2 regions of the Paenibacillus haidiansis genome follow, and region 1 is predicted to be linked to the other one. Evidence: riboswitches for the same ligand, from Rfam matches in the RefSeq annotation. Region 1 holds a riboswitch; the other holds the start of a gene.
The links. A riboswitch is a leader RNA that binds a small molecule or an ion and turns the genes downstream of it on or off. The one in region 1 is predicted to bind cyclic di-GMP.

Region 1 (16,083 bases):
ATTCGGCTGGCCGTCCCCTACGCCGGAATGATTCTGTCCACCCGCGAGGACGAAGGGTTCCGTGATGAGGTGATTAAGCTCGGCATCTCGCAAATCAGCACGGGCTCGCGCACGGGGGTCGGCGCATATATTAGCTCGTATGAAGGCGAGCCGACCGGGGAAACGCCGCAATTTGAGGTGGGGGATCACCGTTCCCCGCTGGAGATGATCAAGACGCTCTGCCGGGACGGCTATGTGCCAAGCTATTGTACGGCCTGCTACCGGGAGGGGCGGACGGGCGACCGCTTCATGCGCCTGGCCAAATCCGGTCAAATCCATAATGTATGCCATCCGAATTCGCTGCTCACCTTGCAGGAGTATTTGCTCGACTACGGCGACGAGGAGGCCCGGGAAATCGGCAAATCCGTGATCGAACAAAACCTGGACCGGATTCCCAAGGCTGCCGCCCGGAAGGCGACGCTGGACCGGCTGGCGCGGGTGGAGGCGGGGGAACGGGATTTGCGGTTCTAATCCTCCTGACCGGCGGAACGGGTGCTACTGAAAGCTGCGTAAAATAATGGCGGCGGTACAAGGTGTTTAATGCCTCGTACCGCCATTTTTATGTTATGCGGACAACATAAGTTGTAGATAGTGCAATATTTTGGTGCCAATGCGCGGGCCGGCTGAGTTCATGATGCAGAAAATACAACAATTCGCCGGGAGCCCGGGAAAATTCGGATGAATCCGGGCAAATTGTTGTAAAAAATGCAGCTTTCGTCGGCGTTGGAGCCGGACGGCGGTAGAAATGTTGCAATTGATGCAACATGGAGCGCGGAACGGCTGCCAAGCTGCCATCTGCTATATGCTGTGCTGGTGGGTGAGCTGTTCTTGCTTCAGTGCCACATGCCACATGCTGGCACTACTTGGGATAAATCACCGGCACCCGGGCGTTGGCGCCGATTCCTCCCAGGCCATGACGGCCGAAGGGAACAATTCGATCGCCCGCGGGAAGATGCCGTGCACGTAGGCGATCAGCACGCCGTAATTGACGATCGGCACGCCGGCGCCCAGCGTTTCGCCGATGCGGTGCTGCATCGCCCGGCGGTTCAGCATGCAGGCGCCGCAATGGACGACCAGTGCGTAGCTGTTCAAGTCCGGCGGGTAGCTGTAGCCGGAGGCATGATCGATGTGGAGCTGCTTGCCCGTGACTTGTCTAAGCCAGCGCGGAATTTTCACGGTCCCGATATCGTCCGATTGCTGGTGGTGCGTGCACGCTTCGGCGATCAGTACACTGTCCCCGTCCTGTAAGTTTTCGATGGCGCGCGCGCCTTTGACGAGCTCGTTCAAATCCCCCTTGTGGCGGGCAAACAGGATCGAGAACGAGGTAAGCGGAACCTCCTTCGGGGTATCGGCGGCCACCTTGAGGAAGACCTGCGAGTCCGTGATGACAAGCCGCGGCTTCCGGCCAAGCCGATCCAGGGTCGCCTTCAATTCATGCTCCTTGGTCACGATCGCGATGGCGTCGCTCTCCAGAATGTCGCGGATCGTCTGCTGCTGCGGCAGAATCAGCCTGCCTTTGGGCGCGGCCTTGTCGATCGGCACCACCAGCACGACGAAATCGCCGGGCGAAATCAGATCGCCGACGATGCGGAACCGTTCCTCGTCATGCGGAAGAGCAGCGATGATGGCCTGCTTCAGATCGTTCACGCCCGATCCCTCCATCGCGCTGAACGCAACGCATTTGACGCCGAGCTTCTCACCCATGCCCGCAGCGATCTCCCCTGTGTTCGGAACCGTATCGCTCTTGTTGATAACGGCGATGACGGGAATGCCCTTGGCCCGGAGCTCGGCGAGCAGCTCGAGGAAGAAATCGTCCGCTCCGGTCGCGGCATCGGCGACCAACAGGGCGAGATCGGTGCGGCTCACGATCTCGCGCGTTTTCTGCTTGCGCAGCTCGCCGAGCATGCCCTCGTCGTCCAGCCCGGCGGTGTCGATCAGAACGACCGGGCCCAGCGGCAGCAGTTCCATCGCTTTATAAACCGGATCGGTCGTCGTTCCCTTCACCGGGGACACGACGGCAATTTCTTGTCCGGTCAAGACATTGATCACGCTCGATTTCCCTACATTGCTCCGGCCGAAGATGGCGATATGAATACGTTCCCCGCGCGGTGTGGCGTTCGGATTCAAGCTCATGCACGACTCCCCCTATTTGCCGGGTATGCCCGGCTTGGTGACTTGCAGCGGACTCAGGATTTCCCCCACCTGTTCGGCAGTCAGGAGGCCGCGCTCCAGGACGATGTCTTCCACGGATCGTCCGCTTTCCTGGGCGGCCTTGGCGATCACGGAGGCAAGCTCGTAGCCGAGATGATGCACTAGCGCCGTAGCCATCACGGTGGACTGCCGCAAGTGGGCTTCGCAGCGCTCCCGGTCCAGCGCGATGCCACGTACGCAGCGCTGCTCGAACAATTGCACGGCACGGGTCAGAATTTCGAGCGATTCGAGCAACGATTCGGCGATCAGCGGCGAGAACGCGTTTAATTCAAGCTGGCCGCCCGCCGCGGCCCAGCTAATCGCGGCATCGTTGGCGATGACCCGCATGGCGGTAACGCCGGCCATCTCGGCCATGACGGGGTTGACCTTCCCCGGCATGATCGACGAGCCGGCTTGCACAGGCGGCAAGCGGTATTCGCCAAGCCCTCCGGCCGGGCCGGAGGCGAGCAGCCGCAGATCGTTCGCGATCTTGAGCAGCGTGACCGCCGCAGCCTTGAGCAGCCCGGAGACCTCGACGAAAACATCCATATTTTGCGTCGGGTCGATCGGGTATTCGCTGCGGCATAGGCCGAGGCCGGTCAGATCCTGCAGCACTTCCGTCACCTGATATATATAGGCCCGCGGGGCTCCGAGACCGCTGCCGATCGCGGTGCCGCCGAGATTAATCTCCCGCAGCCGCTCCTCGGCCTTGTACAGCCGCCAGCGGTCGCGCGCCACCGCCTTGGCGTAAGCGCCGAATTCCTGGCCGGCCATCATCGGCAGCGCATCCATGAGCTGCGTCCGGCCGAGCTTGAGGCAATCTGCGAATTCCTGCTCCTTGGCCTGCAGCGCCTCCTGCAAGGAGGCGTACGCTTCACTGAGCTGCCTCAGCAACGAAATCGCGGCGATTCTCAGCGCCGTCGGGTAGACGTCGTTGGTCGACTGGCAGCAATTCACATGATTCAGAGGATGGACAAGGGAGTAATCACCTTTTTGCCCGCCCATAAGCTCGATCGCCCGGTTGGCGATCACTTCGTTTACATTCATATTCGTCGACGTGCCTGCGCCGCCTTGCAGCGCGTCAACCACGAACTGATCCTGCAAAGCGCCGTCCAGGATTTCATCGCAAGCAAGGACAATAGAGCGGGAGACGGGACCGGGGATGAGGGACAATTTGCCGCAGGTGACGGCGGCCGCTTTTTTGACGAGGACGATGGCGCGGAACAGACGGGGACTCGAGGGCCTTCCGGACACGGGGAAATTATCCAAGGCGCGCGCGGTATGAATGCCGTAATAAGCATTTTGCGGAACTGCCTTTTCTCCCAGCAAATCGGCTTCCATCCGGCAGCCTTCCGCCCGGGCGGCGGTTGTTGCGGTTCCTTTCTTCATCAAGGATTCGCCCCTATCGTACAATTGGTATGACTTTCCTCCATCGTAAAAGAATGCGATTTCCTCTACTGTAAAATTGATCACGGCGGCCCGTTATTTTCATTTCCGGCACAGGCTTATGTTCTAAAGGAAAGGAACCGCCCATAAGCTATTGGTAAGAAGGAGGGGTACATGCCATGGTCGAACAAGGGAAAGGGAAACGTCAGGAGCTGCATTTGATGCAAAGAAAGCTGCTCGAGATCTCGGGCGTCCTGAACGTGGATAGCTTTGACAACGAGGAGTTTTTGCTGCAAACCGAACTTGGGCATCTGACGATCCGCGGGCATAATTTACATATTAAAAACCTGAATCTGGAGCAGGGACTTGTCAGTATAGAAGGCCAAGTCAACTCTTTATCATATTTGGATCCGGGCTCCCGTCCCAACGGTAAAGGGCTGCTCGGCAAGCTGTTCCGATGAATTTGGAAACGCAATGGGCGACGCTTCTGTGGATGCTGCTGTGCGGGGGAGCTATGGGGATCGCCTTTGACAGCTACCGGGTCGTATCGGGACAGCTTCGCTTCCCCCGCTGGAGCGTGCATGTACTGGATTTATGCTATTGGCTCGCGGCCGCGCTGTTCGTATTCCGGACGTTGTACCATGTCAACCAGGGGGAACTCCGGTTTTACGTATTCCTTGGCCTGTTTCTAGGCGTTTGGATTCATTTTTTGATTCTGAGTGTTGTAATTGAAAAATTTGTGGTAAATTTAATAAAGGTAGTTCAAAAGATTTACAGAATAACCATTCGGATATGGCGGTTGACCGTAGTCACACCTGTCAAGTGGCTGTTGAAGGGGATACGGCTGCTGCTCGGATTCGCCTGGGCTATATTGCTTTTTTTGGGGAGGGTGACACTGTCCCCGATTTGGAAACTTTTGGCCTGGGCCACAAGACCTATATGGAAAAAGTTGTGCTTACCGGACAGGCTTCATTCTGTTCGGGAATGGGTAATCAAATTATGGAACCGCTGGTTTAGCAAAGAATAAAAGTACGGGAGGTGCTCCGATGCGCGATACGGCGGCAAGAACAAACCGAAATACAACCAATAATAACGGGCCTGCCGTGAAATCCGCCGGAGCGCGCAGACGGATGCGGCTGTGGATGAGCTTCATGGTGCTGTTCCTCGGCTGGGCGGGTTATACCTACATCGACCAATCCGGCGAGATCGGGAACAAGCAGCATGAGCTGGCCGAACGCCAAGCCGTCAAGGATGAGAACGATCAGGCTTTAAACCAGTTGAAATATGAACTCAACCGACTGAATGATCCCGAATATATCGGTCAGATTGCGATGAAGAAATACGGACTTTACAAACCGGGTGAAATTCCGGTCCGCGTATCGGAGTCAGAATCCGGAAATGACTGACCCCATGCGGGATATACGGCTGTTGACCTTGTTTGACTCATTTTGTATAATCAAATCACCGCAGTCATGATTTCAAGGCCTGGCTGTATATTTTTAAGGGAGGATCATTTTATTTTATGTCAATAGAAGTGGGCACCAAGTTAGAAGGAAAAGTGACAGGCATCACGCATTTCGGAGCATTTGTGGATCTGTCAGGAGGTGTCACGGGTCTCGTTCATATCTCGGAGATCGCAGACAACTATGTTAAGGATGTCAACGATCATCTGAAGATCGGCGATGTTGTGACCGTGAAGGTTATCAACGTCGACAAGGACGGCAAGATCGGACTTTCCATTAAGCAAGCCGTCGATAAACCGGTAGAAGCCAGACCGCCACGCGCACCGCGCAGCGATCGTCCGGGCGGTAGAGACGGAGATCGGCCAGGCGGAGGATTTAACCGGGATCGGGGAGGACGTCCTTTCAAGCCGCAGCCGAACAAGGCCTCTTTTGAAGATAAAGTCTCCCGCTTCCTTAAAGATAGTGAGGAGCGAATTTCGTCACTGAAGAAGAACACGGAAGGCAAACGCGGAGGACGCGGAGCCAAACGTATGTAATACAACATTGAATATGAACTTCCGCAGGCACTCTTGCCTGCGGTTTTTTGTTTTTCGCCCCGTTTCTCCGCCCGCTTACTATTTTTGTCGTCTACCCTGCCTCAAGCGACAGGTTACAACGCAATCCACGCCTGTCTTTGGACGAACTGGCAGGAAATGTCTAATGGGACGACTTCCATACATACGAACATAGGAACGCCTTAAGAAGCTGATCCGTACGGCAGGCTTGGGTTCGCGCTGTTTCGAAGGCCGCACTCAATTTGTCGGAAATTTCTTTTGACTCGGCTCCGGTAATTGACAAACTTTCCGCCCGCGCCCTCCTATAATGGGACATACCTTACAAAAATGGAAAAGGCGGTGCCAGGTAATGGAGAAATGGAATGTAATCCCATTTCCGGGAATGAAGAGAACGAAGAAGCAAGTAAGGGAATCATGGGGAGATGCGTTCAGGCAGCTTCCGATTGTAGCGGCCTTTAGCAGGTTTTTTGCGGCCAATAAGTGGAACGGTTTGTTCTTATTGATGAGCTTCCTGCTGGGGAAGGCGGTGATCCTGGACGAGCTGTCCCCGTTTGCCGCGGCCTTCTTTGCGGTCATTATGTTTCTAAGACGGGATATCGCCGTGATTGCCGGGGCGTCGATGGTCGCCGGAGCGATGCTTGTCTCCGGGAATCACGCGCTTTTGATCGCCGCGGAGCTGCTCATTTTCTTTCTAATCCATAAAGGAATGGAAGCGTTCGAACGCGCGGATGTGTCGTACGCGCCGCTCATGGTGTTCACTAGCACTTTCCTGGCGCTGCTGTTCGAGACGGTAATCGGCCCTTCTCTGACATGGTACGCCTTTTTGATGACGGTGATGGACGCGATCCTCAGCTTTGTGCTGACGCTCGTATTTATTCAAGCGGTTCCGATCTTTACATTCCGGAAAAGGAACTACCAGCTGCGCACGGAGGAAATTCTCTGCCTTGTCATTTTGCTGGCGTCGGTGATGACCGGATCCGTAGGTTGGGAGATATCCGGCTTATCGATTGAACATATGCTCACGCGATATTTAATTCTGCTGTTCGCCTTGGCCGGCGGCGCTACGCTGGGTGCCTCGGTCGGGGTTGTCACGGGGCTGATCCTCAGCCTGGCCGACACCTCGGCACTTTATCAAATGAGCCTGCTCGCTTTTTCGGGCATGCTGGCCGGGATGCTGCGCGAGGGACGAAAATGGGCCGTCGGCTTCGGCATGCTGCTCGGCTCTTCCATCCTTTCCTTATATCTGACCGGTCCGGCGGAGGTGATGTCCTCAACCTGGGAGAGCTGCGTCGCGGTATTCTTCTTCTTACTGACGCCGAAAAGCGTCGTCGGTTCGATTGCGAAATACATTCCCGGCACGCAGGACCATACGAAAACCCAGCATGAATACGCCAAACGGATGCGGGAGGTGACCGCGGGCCGGGTATCGCAATTCTCTCAAGTGTTCAAGCAACTGTCGCGCAGCTTCGGACAGATCGCCAGCTCGGGGGAGATCGCCAAGCGGAGCGAGGAAGTCGATCATTTTATGGACGCGGTCACCGAGGGGGCGTGCGCAACCTGCCACCGGCGCAATATGTGCTGGGACGGGAAATTCTATCAAACTTATAAACTTATGACGGAGATGATGACGGCCGTCGAAGAGAATCCGAATTTGACCAAGGAGGGCCTGCCCGCCAAATGGAGCAAAATGTGTGTGAAGACCGATCAAGTGTTGGCCGTCATGAAACGGGAATACAATCTTTATCAACATGATATGCACTGGAAAAGGCAAATATACGACAGCCGGCTGCTCGTAGCCGAACAATTATCCGGCGTATCGCAGGTGATGGAAGACCTGGCGAGGGAGATCGAGCGCGAGGGACAAGCTTTGTACAAACAGGAGGAACAAATCCGCGAAGCGCTGGAAAAGATGGGCCTGTCCATTCACAGCATCGATATCGTCAATCTGGACCACGGCAATGTCGAAATCGAGATCGTTCATGCCTATACCCGCGGCTTCGACGAATGCCGGAAGATCATCGCCCCGCTCTTGTCCGATATTTTGGGCGAGCATATCGCCGTGGTGGCCGAGTCGGCGGCTAGCCGGCGCGACGGTCTGGCCACGGTGACGTTCGGATCGGCCAAGACGTACGAGGTGGTCACCGGGGTGGCGGGCACGGCCAAAGGCGGGGATCTGCTGTCCGGGGACAGCTTCAGCGCGATGGAGCTCGGCAACGGAACCTATGCGGTGGCGATCAGCGACGGGATGGGCAACGGAGAACGGGCCAGATTGGAGAGCAGCACCGCGCTGAACATTTTGGAGCAGCTGCTGCAATCGGGTATGGACGAGACGCTGGCGATCAAGTCGGTCAATTCGATATTGATGCTTCGCTCGCCGGATGAGATTTACGCCACGGTCGATATGGCGCTGATCGATGAATATTCGGCCCGGACGACCTTTTTGAAGATCGGCTCTTCCCCGAGCTTTATCAAGCGGGGACAGGAGGTGATCCCCGTCTCGGCCAGCAATTTGCCGATCGGCATTATTCAGGATATCGAAGTCGACCTGGTTACCGTTCAGCTGTATCCGGGCGATACGCTGATCATGATGACGGACGGTGTATACGATGCTCCGGGGTACGCCGTCAACAAGGAGCTGTGGATTAAACGGCTGATTCAGGAGATCCGGTCGGAGGATCCCCAGGAAATCGCCGATAGTTTGCTGGAATCCGTGATCCGCTATCAAAAGAATGTTATTCAGGACGACATGACGGTTGCCGTCGCCAAAGTGGATCATTTTTTACCCCAATGGTCGACGCTGCATATCCCGGGGATCACCCGGCTGGAGCGTCCGCGGACCGTAAGCTAGGTACGGGGACGGAGAGATTTTTCGACAAAGATAAGGACAAAAGTCACAAATTCGACAAAAAATTGGGTTAATTTTCATGGGAATGTTTTCAAGTATGTAGTAACATGGACCTTGACTATCCTGGTAATCCACCAAATATGGCATCATTTCTCAAAATTTTAAATAAAATCTTGGCAAAACTGCCGAAAGGCAGTGACGCAAAGCTATAGGGACTAATTCCTCTACAGGGGAGATGTCAGCCAGTTGCCTGAAAAAAATGGTAACCTATAGTTTTTTTCTACAGGTTATCTTTTTTTTGCCCTCAAACCGGGTATGCCTTACCATTCTCTCACAGAAAGGAGTCTTAGTAGTGAAATAGGTTTTGCAGTTCACAACAAGGCATCATAACATTACTGACGGAAAGAGGAGACAAGAAATGAAGCTGCCAAGATGGGGCGGTTTTCGCCGCTGGAGCACTGTTACGAAGAATATGGTTATAACGAGTTTATCCATTCTGATGACCGGCGTGATCCTGATCGCCTCCAGCTACTATATTCAAGGCGAAGTCTTGACGAACCAGCTGGAATCGGATTCGCAAAAGGTCATGGAAGCGTGGATTAACAAAGTGACTCCGGCCGAAGCCGCCGAAGCGATGAACAACACGGATCGGAACTCGCCGGTTCAACAAAAGCTGACGCAAATTTTCGATGATTTATCCGCAACGCATCCGAATGTGGCGCAAGGTTATATTTTCGGCGCCGAAGTAGTCGACAAGAGTACGCTTATGATAGCGTTTCCAACAGCTGTATTGGACATGTTCGAAGGCGAGAACCTCCATTTGGGGGACATGCTCGGACAGCCCGATATACATATCCAAGGCGTTGATGAGATGCTGAAGACCAAAAAGATTACCTTCACGGAACCTTATAAAGACGATTACGGTACCTGGTTGACCGTGCTTTATCCGTTCCAGGACGAGAGCGGCAAAGTGTTCGCCTACATGGGCATGGACTTCGATGCCAGCCTTATTTTAAAAGGACAGCAGGACTTGTTGAAATATACCAGCCTTGCATTGGTTGTTATATTACTGGTCATTCTAACGTTTCAATATATCTCGCTGAGACGGACTTTCGCTCCCGTTAAAGGATTGATGAACGCGCTGGAGAAGCTGAGCCAGGGCGATTTTAGCGTTCAATTGGAGACGAACGGAAGTGAGCTGGGACGGGTCAACGAGAAATTCAATGTCACGGTTTCGAACATCAGAGACCTGATTACAACCATAAAAGGGGTGTCCACCCAATCGGCCGAGCAGGCTCGCGTTTTGTTCACGGCTTCCGAGGAGAATCATCAAAGCTCTGCGAACATTACCACCCATATCGGCGAAATTTCGGACAAGGTGTCTCAGCAGAGCAAGTCGATTTCGGAAAGCGTGACTTCGCTGGAGGAAATCAACTCCGGGGTCAATACGATCGCGGGAAGCACAGCCCTGTTGTCTGAGGCTTCTTTGCAAATGAAGACGCAGTCCGAGATAGGCGGGGAAAACATCGGCAAAGTCATGAAGCAAATGGACTCGATTCACCAATCGGTGCAGCATTCGGTGGCGTCGATCGAGCAGCTACAGAAGCGTTCGGGTGAAATCGAGGAAATCGTGCAGGTCATTACGCAGATTGCGGCGCAAACCCATCTTCTGTCACTGAACGCCAGCATCGAAGCCGCCAGAGCGGGGGAAGAGGGCCGCGGTTTTGCGGTCGTAGCGAATCAGGTGAAGAAGCTTGCCGAAGAATCGGGCAAGTCCGCCGAGAAAATCGCCGACCTCGTCCACTACATCCAGAACGAAACGCTGACCGCCGTCAATGCCATCGGCGAGGGGGAGCGGAATGTGGAGGCGGGGATCGATATCGTCAAACAAACGGGCGAGCTTTTCTACAATATATTGGAGGCCACCGATTCCATCACAAGCCAGATTCAGGAGGTTTCCGCTTCAACGGAAGAAATGGTGGCGGAAACCGAACAGATTACGGCTACTATCAAACAGATCGCCGTATTGGCGGAAAGAAATGCGGACGTATCCGAGCATATCAAGTCCAGCGCGCTGGAGCAGCGCACGTCTGCGGGTAAAGTTATGGGTTCGGCGGAAAGCCTGAATCAAATCTCAGGGGAACTAGAGAAAGTGGTAGAAGGTCTGAAATTATAGAGAGAGAAGTCAAGGAGCTGAATTCGAGTGGGTACCTTACTAATGGACCGCATAATCCGGGATTTTTGGACGAATGAACTGCAGCCGCCGCTTTCCGGATTCGACATTTATACCGACTATTCCAAAATCGACGCAAAAGGAGAAATGGCGCAAACCGAATACAAGCTGGATATTTCTAAGGCCTTTAAATCGGGATTAAGCTCGGATATCGATTTTAATTTATGGATGATGGCCTGTTATTTCACTTTTTTATACCGAATGAGCGGCGAGAACGATCAAATCGTAGGCGTGATAGATGCCTGCGGGAATTTGCTGCCGCTTCGGATGCACTGCGAAGCGAAGACCTCATTTCGCGGATTGTATCAATCGCTTTCGGACAAATGGAAATCCCTCGATTTCGCAGCGCTGCCGCTAAAGGAGATTGAACGGATTACCGGCCATTCGCCTCTCGTACGGACGATCTTCGGGGAAGCCGCCTGCGCTTCGAGCTGCCTGAACTGGCACGTAAAGGAGCGGGAAGGCGAAATCCGGGTTCAAATTTCGTATGACAAAAACCTGTTTAAAGAACAAACCGTTCTCAAGTTCGCCGCCCACTATGGGCGGATTGTAAATGCGGCGTTTGAAGACGGGGACCGGGCCATCGGAAGTATACCGATGTTGACGGAAGAGGATATCACGGCTTACAGCGAATTGAATAATACGGAGAGGGTCTGGCCATCCCTACCGGCCGGCATTCCCGATATGCTGAGCCGGACCGTGGAGCGTTTTCCCGACCGCATCGCCTTGTCTTCCGAGAGCCGTACGCTAACCTATACGGAGGTGGATCGCCTCTCCAATCAAGTAGCCCGGAACCTGCTTTCGCGGGGGCTCGGCAAAGGAGAGTACGTGTCCATCTTCATGGAGCGCAGCTTAGAGGCCGTGATCGCTATGCTCGGGGTCGTGAAAGCGGGCGGCGCTTATGTGCCGCTTGATCCGGAACACCCGGAAGACAGGAACTCTTACATTATCGCGGATACCCGTTCCCGGACGGTAATTACGAAGGAAGTGTTCAAGCCGAAGCTGGAATCGCTTCTGGCGGGAGGGGAGACGGAAGTATCCCTGCTTTGCCTCGACACGCCCCTTGCGGACGACTCGGCCGATCTGGTAGGTGTCTTAACCGGTCCGGAAAATGTAGCTTATGTCATTTATACGTCGGGGACGACCGGCAGACCGAAGGGAGTTCTGATTCCCCATGCCGGCGTCGTCAATCTGTCGCTCGCAACCGTAGATCAGCTCGAAATGAGCGAGACGGATGTGATTCTGCAATACTCCACATTCAGCTTCGACGCCTCGGTGTACGACATTTTCAGCGCGCTGTGCTGCGGCGCAAGACTGCACCTGTTGAACAATGAGCAGCGCTATTCGGTCGATTCGTTCACTTCGAGCATTGTGGAAACCGGTGCGACGCGCATCGGCATTTTGCCGACGGTATTCTTCAACCAGTTGTCCGCCTATTTGAGCGCGGAAGACGGGTTCAAATATCGCGGGATTCGCAGCTTTGTGATCGGCGGAGAGGCCCTGACGGGGGAATCGGTGCGCGCGCTGCAAAGAAAGCTGCCGCACCGGCCGGTCATTGTCAACGCGTACGGGCCTACCGAGGTGACGGTCGCGACGACGACCTTCAAGCTCGACGGGCCGATTCCCGACGACTGGACCACGGTCAGCATCGGCAAGCCGCTTGCCAATTACGAGGTACTGATCGTGAATGAGCAGGATCAGCTATGCCCGATCAATGTGGCGGGCGAGCTGCTGATTCACTCCGTAGGGCTGGCCAGAGGGTATTTGAATCAACCGGAGAAAACCGCGGAGGCGTTCGTCCCGGACCCGGTAAATCCGGGATCGGGCAAGCGGTATTACCGCTCCGGCGATCTCGTGCGCTTGCAGAACGGGGGCAACATTGAATATGTGGGCCGCAAGGATCTTCAGGTCAAAATCCGGGGTTACCGGATCGAGATCGGGGAAATCGAGGAGAATTTGGCCAAACATCAGGATATGAAGGATGTTGCCGTGATCGCCAAAGCGGACGCGACCGGGGAGAAGCAGTTGGTAGCCTTCTATACGGCCAAGGCTGGAGCCTCGGCAAGCAAGGCGGAGCTGGCGGCGTTTCTGAAGACGAAGGTCCCGGCTTACATGGTTCCGAGCCATTTCATATGCCTGGAAGCCATGCCGGTGTCGCCGACCGGGAAAATCGACCGCAAACGTCTGGCCCTCTATGAGCTCCCATTGGCCGGGGAGGAGTCCGAGGATTATGCGGCACCGGAAAATGACGTGCAACGGGAAATAGCGGCCGCTTGGGAAAGGGCGCTGAAGCGCAGCTTTATCGGCATTCACGACGATTTCTTCGAAATCGGGGGCCATTCGCTGAAAATTATTGAGGCGCTGGTACTCTTGAAGCCCAGGTTCCCTATGCTGAAGATTAACGATTTCTTTACATATCCTACCGTAGCGAAGCTGTCCGAGCGGGTGAAGGAGCTTGGAGGTGCTGTTTCCGGGGAGAAGGCGGCGCCCGGAATGACCGGGGAGCCGGTCGATCTGGCGGAATATCCGCGGAGGTTTGGCCGTAAAGCCCCGTCTCCGAAAACCGCCAGCCCGCAGAATCATATTCTGCTTACCGGCGCTACAGGTTATCTCGGTTCGATGCTATTGTACGAATTGCTCCGTTCCTCGGATGCGCTGATCTACTGCCTGATTCGCTCCGTTCACGGAGAAGACGCCTACCAGCGGCTGACCCGGGTGATGCGCGGCTATTTCGGCCCGGAAATCGCCTCGATGATGGAAGGGCGGGTCTTCGCCGTGCAGGGTGATTTGGAGCAGCCGGATTTAGGGCTGAACGAACGCGTTCAGACCTTGCTGGACAGCCGGATCGATTCCATCATCCACTGCGGGGCGGAGGTAAAACACTTCGGCGATCCGGCGTACTTCGAGCGGGTCAATGTCGAAAGCACCGACCGGCTCTTATCCATGGCCCGCGGGAAAAACGTCCGCTTCCACTACGTCTCGACGCTGGGCATTCCCGAGGATTTGGCCTTTGAAGGGAAGTGGGAGCGATTCACCGACCGGAACGGCTACGATTATTCGGTATCGACCGATAATGTCTACACCAACAGCAAACTGGCCGCGGAACGTATCGTCGTCAGAGCCTGCGAGGAGGAAGACGTAGCCGCGACGATTTACCGCATCGGCAATTTGTCCTGCCACTCGCAGACGGGCGAATTCCAGCGGAATATCGACAACAACGCCTTTTATCGAATGCTGAAGGCGATGTTCCTGCTCGGCAAAGCCCCAAGCGTTGACTGGCAGGTTGATTTGACGCCGGTCAATTACGCGGGTGAAGCGATCGTGGCTTTGGCGCTTCAGGAAGAGACGGCCGGACGTCTGTTCCACATATGCAATCCGGTGCAGCTTCCTTATAAGCAACTGGTCGATTGTTTCCGTGACCTAGGCTATAGGGTCGAGCTGCTGGATTGGCCTGCATATGAAGCCTGGCTGCTTGACGCCGGCCAGCGGAAAGACAGCATAGGTGTGGAGCTGGCTATGGCCCAATTGGAGGGTGACGGAGCCAAAAATTCGCCGTTTAAGTTTGCCTGTCCGCAAACGAGCGAGTTTTTGGCCGGAACGACGGTCGCCTGCCACGCCCCGGACCGGGAATACATCGCCCGGCTGGTGCGTCACGCCGTCTCCGTCGGCTATTTTCCAAGACCGGATAAACCTATAGAAGCGTAAAGCAATAAGCCTCAAACTGCTTCAAAAAGCGGCTTGTCTTATTCCCAACCGGTACGGGATAGGGCAAGCCGTTTCTATTGACTCTTTCGTCGGGTTTGAATCCTCTCTCTGCTGGAAATGATAGAAAAGAGAGTCTTTCAGAAAATAGAATGAAAGAAAGCGGGGATTCCTATGAAGCAAATTATGCTGATTACCGACGGCTGCTCCAATGTGGGAGAGAGCCCGGTTATGGCCGCGGCTTTGGCCAAACAGGAAGGAATTATCGTCAATGTCGTGGGGATTGTCGATTACGGAACGATCGGCGAGCTCGGCAGCTTGGAAATTGCGGAAATCGCCAAGGCGGGCGGCGGGATGAGCTCGCTGTCGGGGACGCAGAAGCTGGCGCAAACGATGCAGATGTTGACCAGAAAGACCGTGGTTCAGACGATTCAGCACGCGGTTAATAAAGAGTTAAAGCAAATCCTGGGCAATGCTTCCGTCGAGGAACTTCCTCCGGAGCAGCGTTCCCAGGTCGTGGAAGTGATTGACGAGCTAAGCGAAACGAGCTCCTTGGACGTAGCGCTGTTAATCGACGCGAGCGCCAGCATGAAGCCGAAGCTTGCCGCCGTGGAGGAGGCGATCCGCGATATGATGCTCAGCCTGGGCGCGAGAAAAGGAAGCAGCAGGTTGGCCGTGTTCCATTTCCCCGGCTCACACGGCGGCGAGGATGCCGTGCTCGATTTGGACTGGACGACCGATCTCGGTTCGGTACGCTCCATCTTCCAGCGGATTGCGATGCGCGGGGCGACCCCAACCGGCCCGGCGATCCTGAAGGTGATGGAATTCTTCCAATATGGTACACTTAAGGGACACGAATCCAAGAACTGGCCGGAGGAACCGGATAGAGGAGAAGGGATACTCGGTGACTACGTCGTCTAAATTGAGCCTTGCGCAAGGAACGGTAGTAACCGGCCGCTGGAAGGGCGGGCAATATCGGATTGAGCGCCTGCTCGGCCAAGGGGCCAATGGCGTTGTTTATTTGGTCAGGCAAGCGGACAGCTCGAAGCGTTATGCGCTCAAAATGGGCTTCGACACGGTCGATATACAATCGGAAATCAATGTGCTGAAGGCGCTGCAGCGGCAAGAACGGCGGCGAAGCGGCACGGGGCGGGATCTTTCTTATCTGGTGGAAGTCGATGACTATTCCGTCCAGGGCAGGGAGATTCCTTTCTATGTCATGCGATATGTGAAGGGCGAGCCGCTTCGGCCCTTTCTTGCCCAGAGAGGCGCAGAGTGGCTCGGGATCGCGGGTTTGCATCTGCTGCGGCAGCTTGGGCAGCTGCATGAGAGCGGGTGGGTATTCGGCGATCTGAAGCCGGAGAACGTGCTGGTGTCACCCTATGGCGAAGTCGAACTCATCGATTACGGCGGAGTCAGCAGTATGGGACGGAGCGTAAAGCAGTTCACCGAGTGGTATGACCGCGGGTTCTGGGGGGCCGGAGGGCGAACCGCCGACCCGGCCTATGACTTGTTCTCCTTTTCGGCCGTGTGCATTCACCTGCTTGCCGAAGGCTCGTTGAGACAGGCGGCGACGCAGCTTCCGCAAACGCGAAGCTACCATGATTTGCTGAATATCGTTCGTTCCGAGCCTGCTTTGAAGCCCTACAAAGTCTGGCTGGAGCGGGCGAT
Region 2 (5,144 bases), on a different contig from region 1:
GATTACCGAGACGGCCCGGCTCGTAAATGAGATTGTGCGCCGACGCAAAGAGACCGGCTTGAGTCAACGTGAAGTAGCCGAAAGGGCTGGCATAACACAAGCTCAAGTCGCGCGATTGGAGACTGCTGCCACTGTCCCGTCGATCGAAACGATATTAAAAGTATCCTTAGCGCTTGGTTTGAAAATCGAATTTTCATTATCCAATGAAGAACAATCTGCCGCCCTAGCCTATTAACAAAATCGTGTGATGTGATGGAATTTGAATACTTCGTTCATGCAGATCTGGAGCCGAAAGGCTCCTCTTTTTTGTGTCCATGCGACTTTTTTGGCAACTTTCCAGCCTCTGGAAACGTCTTTCTGTTTGAATAAACAAATATAGATTTTTCCAGGGGGCGAAATTGGAATGAAAAGATGGGGTATTTGGGCGATTGCACTAAGTTTGGTCTTGTCATTGCTGCTTGGCGGGTGCGGAAGCGCCAATCTTGCCGACGGCGACACTGCAGTCAGTAATGATAGTGGGGGAGCGGGTGCAGCGGATAAGGCGTCTATCGCGGCGGAGACGACAGAGGCGGAAGCTCCGGCCGCGAACGGGGGCGGGACTCCGTCAGAGCAGGCGGCCGCAGGTGGGGATTCCGGCTCCGCAGCAGCCGGTTTTCAAGGCTCGAACACAGCGCTGGGACTTAACAAGAAGTTGATTTACCGGGCGAATGTGACGATGGAGGTTAAAGATTACGGCAAAGCGCAGTCGGAAATCCGCAATTTGATCACTCTGACTGGCGGGTATATCGTGGAGTTTTCCGAAACGAAGTCCGAGTACGAACTTGGCGGCAATTTCATTCTGAAGGTTCCAGCCGACGGGTTTTCCCCGTTTTTGGACCGGCTGGCGCAGCTTCAGCCCGAATCGTTGCAGCAAAGCATTGAAGGACAGGATGTGTCCGAAGAGTACGTGGACTTAGAGTCCCGGCTCAAAGTGAAGCAGGCGATGGAAGCGAGATATTTGAAATTCGTCGGTGAAGCCACCAAAACGGCCGATCTGGTTGAATTCGCCAACGAATTGGAGCGGATTCAGACGGAGATCGAGCAAATCAAAGGCCGGATGCGTTATATCGATAACAATGTCTCGTTCTCCACGATCGAAATTCGCGTATTTCAGCCGGTAGAAAATTCGCTCATCAAACAGGAGGAAAAACAGGACCCGCTCTGGAAACGGGCGCAAAATGCTTTAACCGGCAGTATCGATGTTATCTCCATGCTGCTGCAATGGCTAGTCATTGTCATATCCGCTTTGTTGCCTCTGATCGTGATCGCTGCGGTGATTCTGGCGATCATCTGGCCGCTGCGGAGAAGGAAACAAAAGCAGCGTATCGGTGTGAAGCCGGAATGGCCGGCGGGGCAAGTCCCGTCTCTGCCTCAAAAAGAGGAAGTATCCTTTGAACAATCGGATACGCCATCTAAGGCCGACCAAGAGGATGAGGATTTGAAATAAGCGATTAGTTTGAAACCCGGAAGGGAGACCGTAATGGGATTTCTTCTTCCGGGTTTTATTTTTGATTGAAGATTATCTGATGCTAAAATGAGGAATTGGGGGACTTTTAGTATATTTTAATATAATAGAATCTATCAGATTTAAAAAGGGAATATAGCGCTGTTTTTGGAGTTTCTTGTAGAATTGCATCGCATAAAACTCGTTAAATTTGTCGACTGTAATTTTCTGATTGTCAAGGATATTTTTCTCACTTGAATCTGTTGACAACAATTTTTTTTTGAAATATATTGAAAATGTAATCAAGGAATTACCTGATCCTCATAATAATTGAATATTTGGCACACTAACCGAAAGGTTAGGTCGCAAAGCCTTGGAGTCTAATAATCGCCAACGATTTATGACCGTCCGGCTGCATAACAATGTTTTTATTGTTTATGTAGCCGGTTTTTTATTTTTCCGTCATTCTCAAACGGCACCGCCCGAGAGAAATAAATTTCCGGCAGTAAGGAGGTAGGGAACAGAGCTTAAAGGAGGATATTTATGAAAATATGAGGAGGAATCTATGAAACGCAGGTTAAGGTTGGCCATTTCTTGGTTATGCATGCTTTCACTTCTACTCGGTCCCGTAACCACGGTCGGAGCGAATTCGGGCGATAAATCCGGGCTCAAGCAAGGAGACATCAGGCTGAACAAAACAGCCGAACCGACGGGGAACTTTGGCGAATGGCAGGTTACACTGAGCGTTGAGGGGAAAAATCGCCAAACCAGTTCCGATGTCGTACTGGTTATCGATAATTCCGGGAGTATGGAAGACAAAGAAAAAATAGACCATGCCAAGAAAGCGGCCAAAAAATTTGTGGACTATTTGCTTCTTGACGGAGCGGACACGCAAATTGCCGTCGTGTCTTTTAGCAAAACGGCAAAGGTTGACTCCGGATTTAAGGGAGCGAATAAGAAGGAAGATCTAAAGAATGCGATCGATCAAATCGATTTAGGTTCCGGAACCAATATCCAGGCAGGGCTAAAAACCGCCAGAGGGCTCTTTGAAGAGGGTTTTAACGGGAAAGGAACAAATCAGAGAAATGCCAAAAACAAAGTGATCATCGTCTTAAGCGACGGAGAACCGACCTACAGCTATAAAGCTTATAATGCTGAAAGATATAACTGGCCGGGAAGAGAACACCATTTTATTTTGTCCAATTTTAAATACAACGAGTTAGTTGGAAAAGGTGAAGACTATGAATTGGATAAAGAATATCCGGTTGGAAATTATCGCGTAAAAGACAATGGCATTGGAACTTTGTCCGAAGCAAAGATCGTTCAGAAAAAAGGCATCGATATTTACTCAATCGGTCTGGATGTTTATCAAAATACCAATGCCTCATATGTAATTAATAACATTCAGAACAAAGGTTATTATCCTGCCGATAGCGACGAACTGGAAGAGATCTTCAGTAAGCTGGCCGGCAAGATTTCTTACGCCGCCCAGGACGCGATGGTTATCGACCCGATGGGTGAGATGTTTGATCTTGCCTCGTTGGACTACTCGGCCTCTCAGGGTGAGGTAAACTGGGATCCCGAAACCGAGACATTTACCTGGAAAGTTGGGACAATAGCGGAAGGCCACCCTGCGACATTTACTTATAAAGTGGTTATTGATCTATCCAAAAGTCCGGAATTGGATAAAAAATACCCTACGAATGGCCGAACGACGATTGACTACACCAATATAAAGGGTGAATCGGCATCGAGGGATTTTCCAATTCCTAAAGTAAAAATAACCAACGGGCACATTTTAATGAAGGGCTACCAGGTTAATGCCGACGGTGAGCCAATCGACGCCGACGGCAATGTGGTACCTCGTGACGAAGCGGAACTGCTGTACACGGAGTCTTTCAAAGATAAAAAAGGCAGCGATGCACTAAATATCAAGGATGGACCATTCAATGTTCCGGCCAAAGAGGTTGAAGGTTTCGAGTTGAAAGTTGGGGAAAATCCGACGACTGTTTCGCTTACTAAAAATCAGCCTTACCAAATCGTCTGGTTTGGATATGCTAAAGTAGATAACGAAAGATCCTTGACCGTAAGATACGTGAACGGGGAAACCGGTGAAGATCTTAAGGACCCTGATAATAGCTACACCGGCAAGGTGGGCGAGAAAATCACCCTATCTGCCGAAGATATCACGGATACGGTAACGGGCGCAGTTTACAAACCGCACAGCTATAAAGTTTCTTACACCTTTAAAGCACAGCCTGTCCATCAGGAATTTGAATTCATCTACTCGCTGAAAGAACAGCCTCAGGAAGAGCGTACGGTCCAGGTCAACTACGTAGACCGGGAATCGGGCGAGCCTCTTGCGGATCCAACGTTCCATACCGGTAAGGTTGGAGAAGTCCTGGTGCTGGAAGCGAAGCCGATCACGGTAACGGGCGCGGTTTACACGCCTGAAGAGTACACGCATAGCTATGAAATAACGTTTAAAGATGATCAGGAGCACACCTTCTACTATAATCTCGGCGAACCGGAAGAAGATGTGTTCGGACTCACCGTCTACTATCTTGACCGGGCAACGGGCGAGGCGCTGGCCTCCGAGGATGTATTCAAGGATGTAGAAGGTGCCGAACTAACGCTGTCCGCAAAAGCAATCGAGGGTTACACTCCGGAGACGGAACGCTACGTTTATACGTTTACCGATGAAGAAGAGCAGGTACACGTCTTCTATTACACGAAGAATGAAGCGCCTGCGGAGCAGCAAGTGACCGTCAAGTATTTGCGCAGCGGTACGGATGAAGAACTGGCGAGTCCGACAACCGTGAAGGGTATAGCGGGCGAGACAAAAACTCTTAGGGCGAAATCGATATCCGGCTATACGCCGGTGGACTCGACTCATTCCTACACGTTTAGCGATGAAGAAGGCCAGGAGTATATTTTCTACTACACCAGAAATTCGTCCCGTTCGGGAAGAACGAGCTCGTCGACAACGAGCACAACGACCGAAACGCCGCTGCCGCCATTGCCGCCGCCTCCGCCGGCGCTGGAAACGGAGAACCATTACGACTACATCAATGGGTATCCGGATGGCACGGTCAAACCGCTGAACAACATTACCCGCGAAGAAGTGGCCGCGATTTTCTATCGGTTGCTGGCGGATGACAGCCGCTCCGCTTATCTGAAGACGGATAATTCCTTCTCCGACGTGGCCGCTACGCGCTGGTCCAACCAGCATATTTCCACGATGGAGAACGCGGAAGTGATCACGGGGTATCCGGACGGTTCCTTTAAACCGGGACGCTATATTACCAGAGCCGAGTTTGCGGCGATCGCTTCCCGGTTCGACAAGCTCGACGAACGGCAGAACGATATGTTTACGGACATCACCGGACACTGGGCGGAGAAATATATCGCCTCCGCCGCCAATAAAGGCTGGATCAAAGGATATGCGGACGGAACGTTCAAACCGGATCAATACATCACCCGGGCCGAGGCCGCCGCCTTCATCAACAGCGTGCTGAATAGAAAAGTGGATAAGAACGGCATTCATGAGGACGCCAAGATGTGGCCTGACAACTTAAAAGGCACATGGTATTATTATGATATGCTGGAAGCAACCAATCATCATGAGTACACCAGAGAAGAAGATGCTAAAGTCGAAGTT

Region 2: linked by a shared signal. The riboswitch ahead of V3851_RS05650 (S-layer homology domain-containing protein) and the one ahead of V3851_RS23270 (methyl-accepting chemotaxis protein) in region 1 are both predicted to bind cyclic di-GMP.

What each region holds. Positions count from the first base shown of each region.
Region 1 is NZ_JAZHPZ010000018.1:20,113-36,195, reverse strand. It holds gene hydG ([FeFe] hydrogenase H-cluster radical SAM maturase HydG) at 1-510, shown strand, start outside; gene hydF ([FeFe] hydrogenase H-cluster maturation GTPase HydF) at 913-2,166, opposite strand; gene V3851_RS23300 (aspartate ammonia-lyase) at 2,185-3,570, opposite strand; gene yabP (sporulation protein YabP) at 3,795-4,076, shown strand; gene yabQ (spore cortex biosynthesis protein YabQ) at 4,073-4,642, shown strand; gene V3851_RS23285 (FtsB family cell division protein) at 4,662-5,021, shown strand; gene V3851_RS23280 (S1 domain-containing RNA-binding protein) at 5,138-5,614, shown strand; gene spoIIE (stage II sporulation protein E) at 5,982-8,480, shown strand; cyclic di-GMP riboswitch class I at 8,643-8,731, shown strand; gene V3851_RS23270 (methyl-accepting chemotaxis protein) at 8,896-10,653, shown strand; gene V3851_RS23265 (non-ribosomal peptide synthetase family protein) at 10,681-14,415, shown strand; gene V3851_RS23260 (vWA domain-containing protein) at 14,587-15,333, shown strand; gene V3851_RS23255 (serine/threonine protein kinase) at 15,317-16,083, shown strand, end outside.
Region 2 is NZ_JAZHPZ010000002.1:283,601-288,744, reverse strand. It holds gene V3851_RS05660 (helix-turn-helix domain-containing protein) at 1-235, shown strand, start outside; gene V3851_RS05655 (DUF4349 domain-containing protein) at 404-1,486, shown strand; cyclic di-GMP riboswitch class I at 1,814-1,903, shown strand; gene V3851_RS05650 (S-layer homology domain-containing protein) at 2,049-5,144, shown strand, end outside.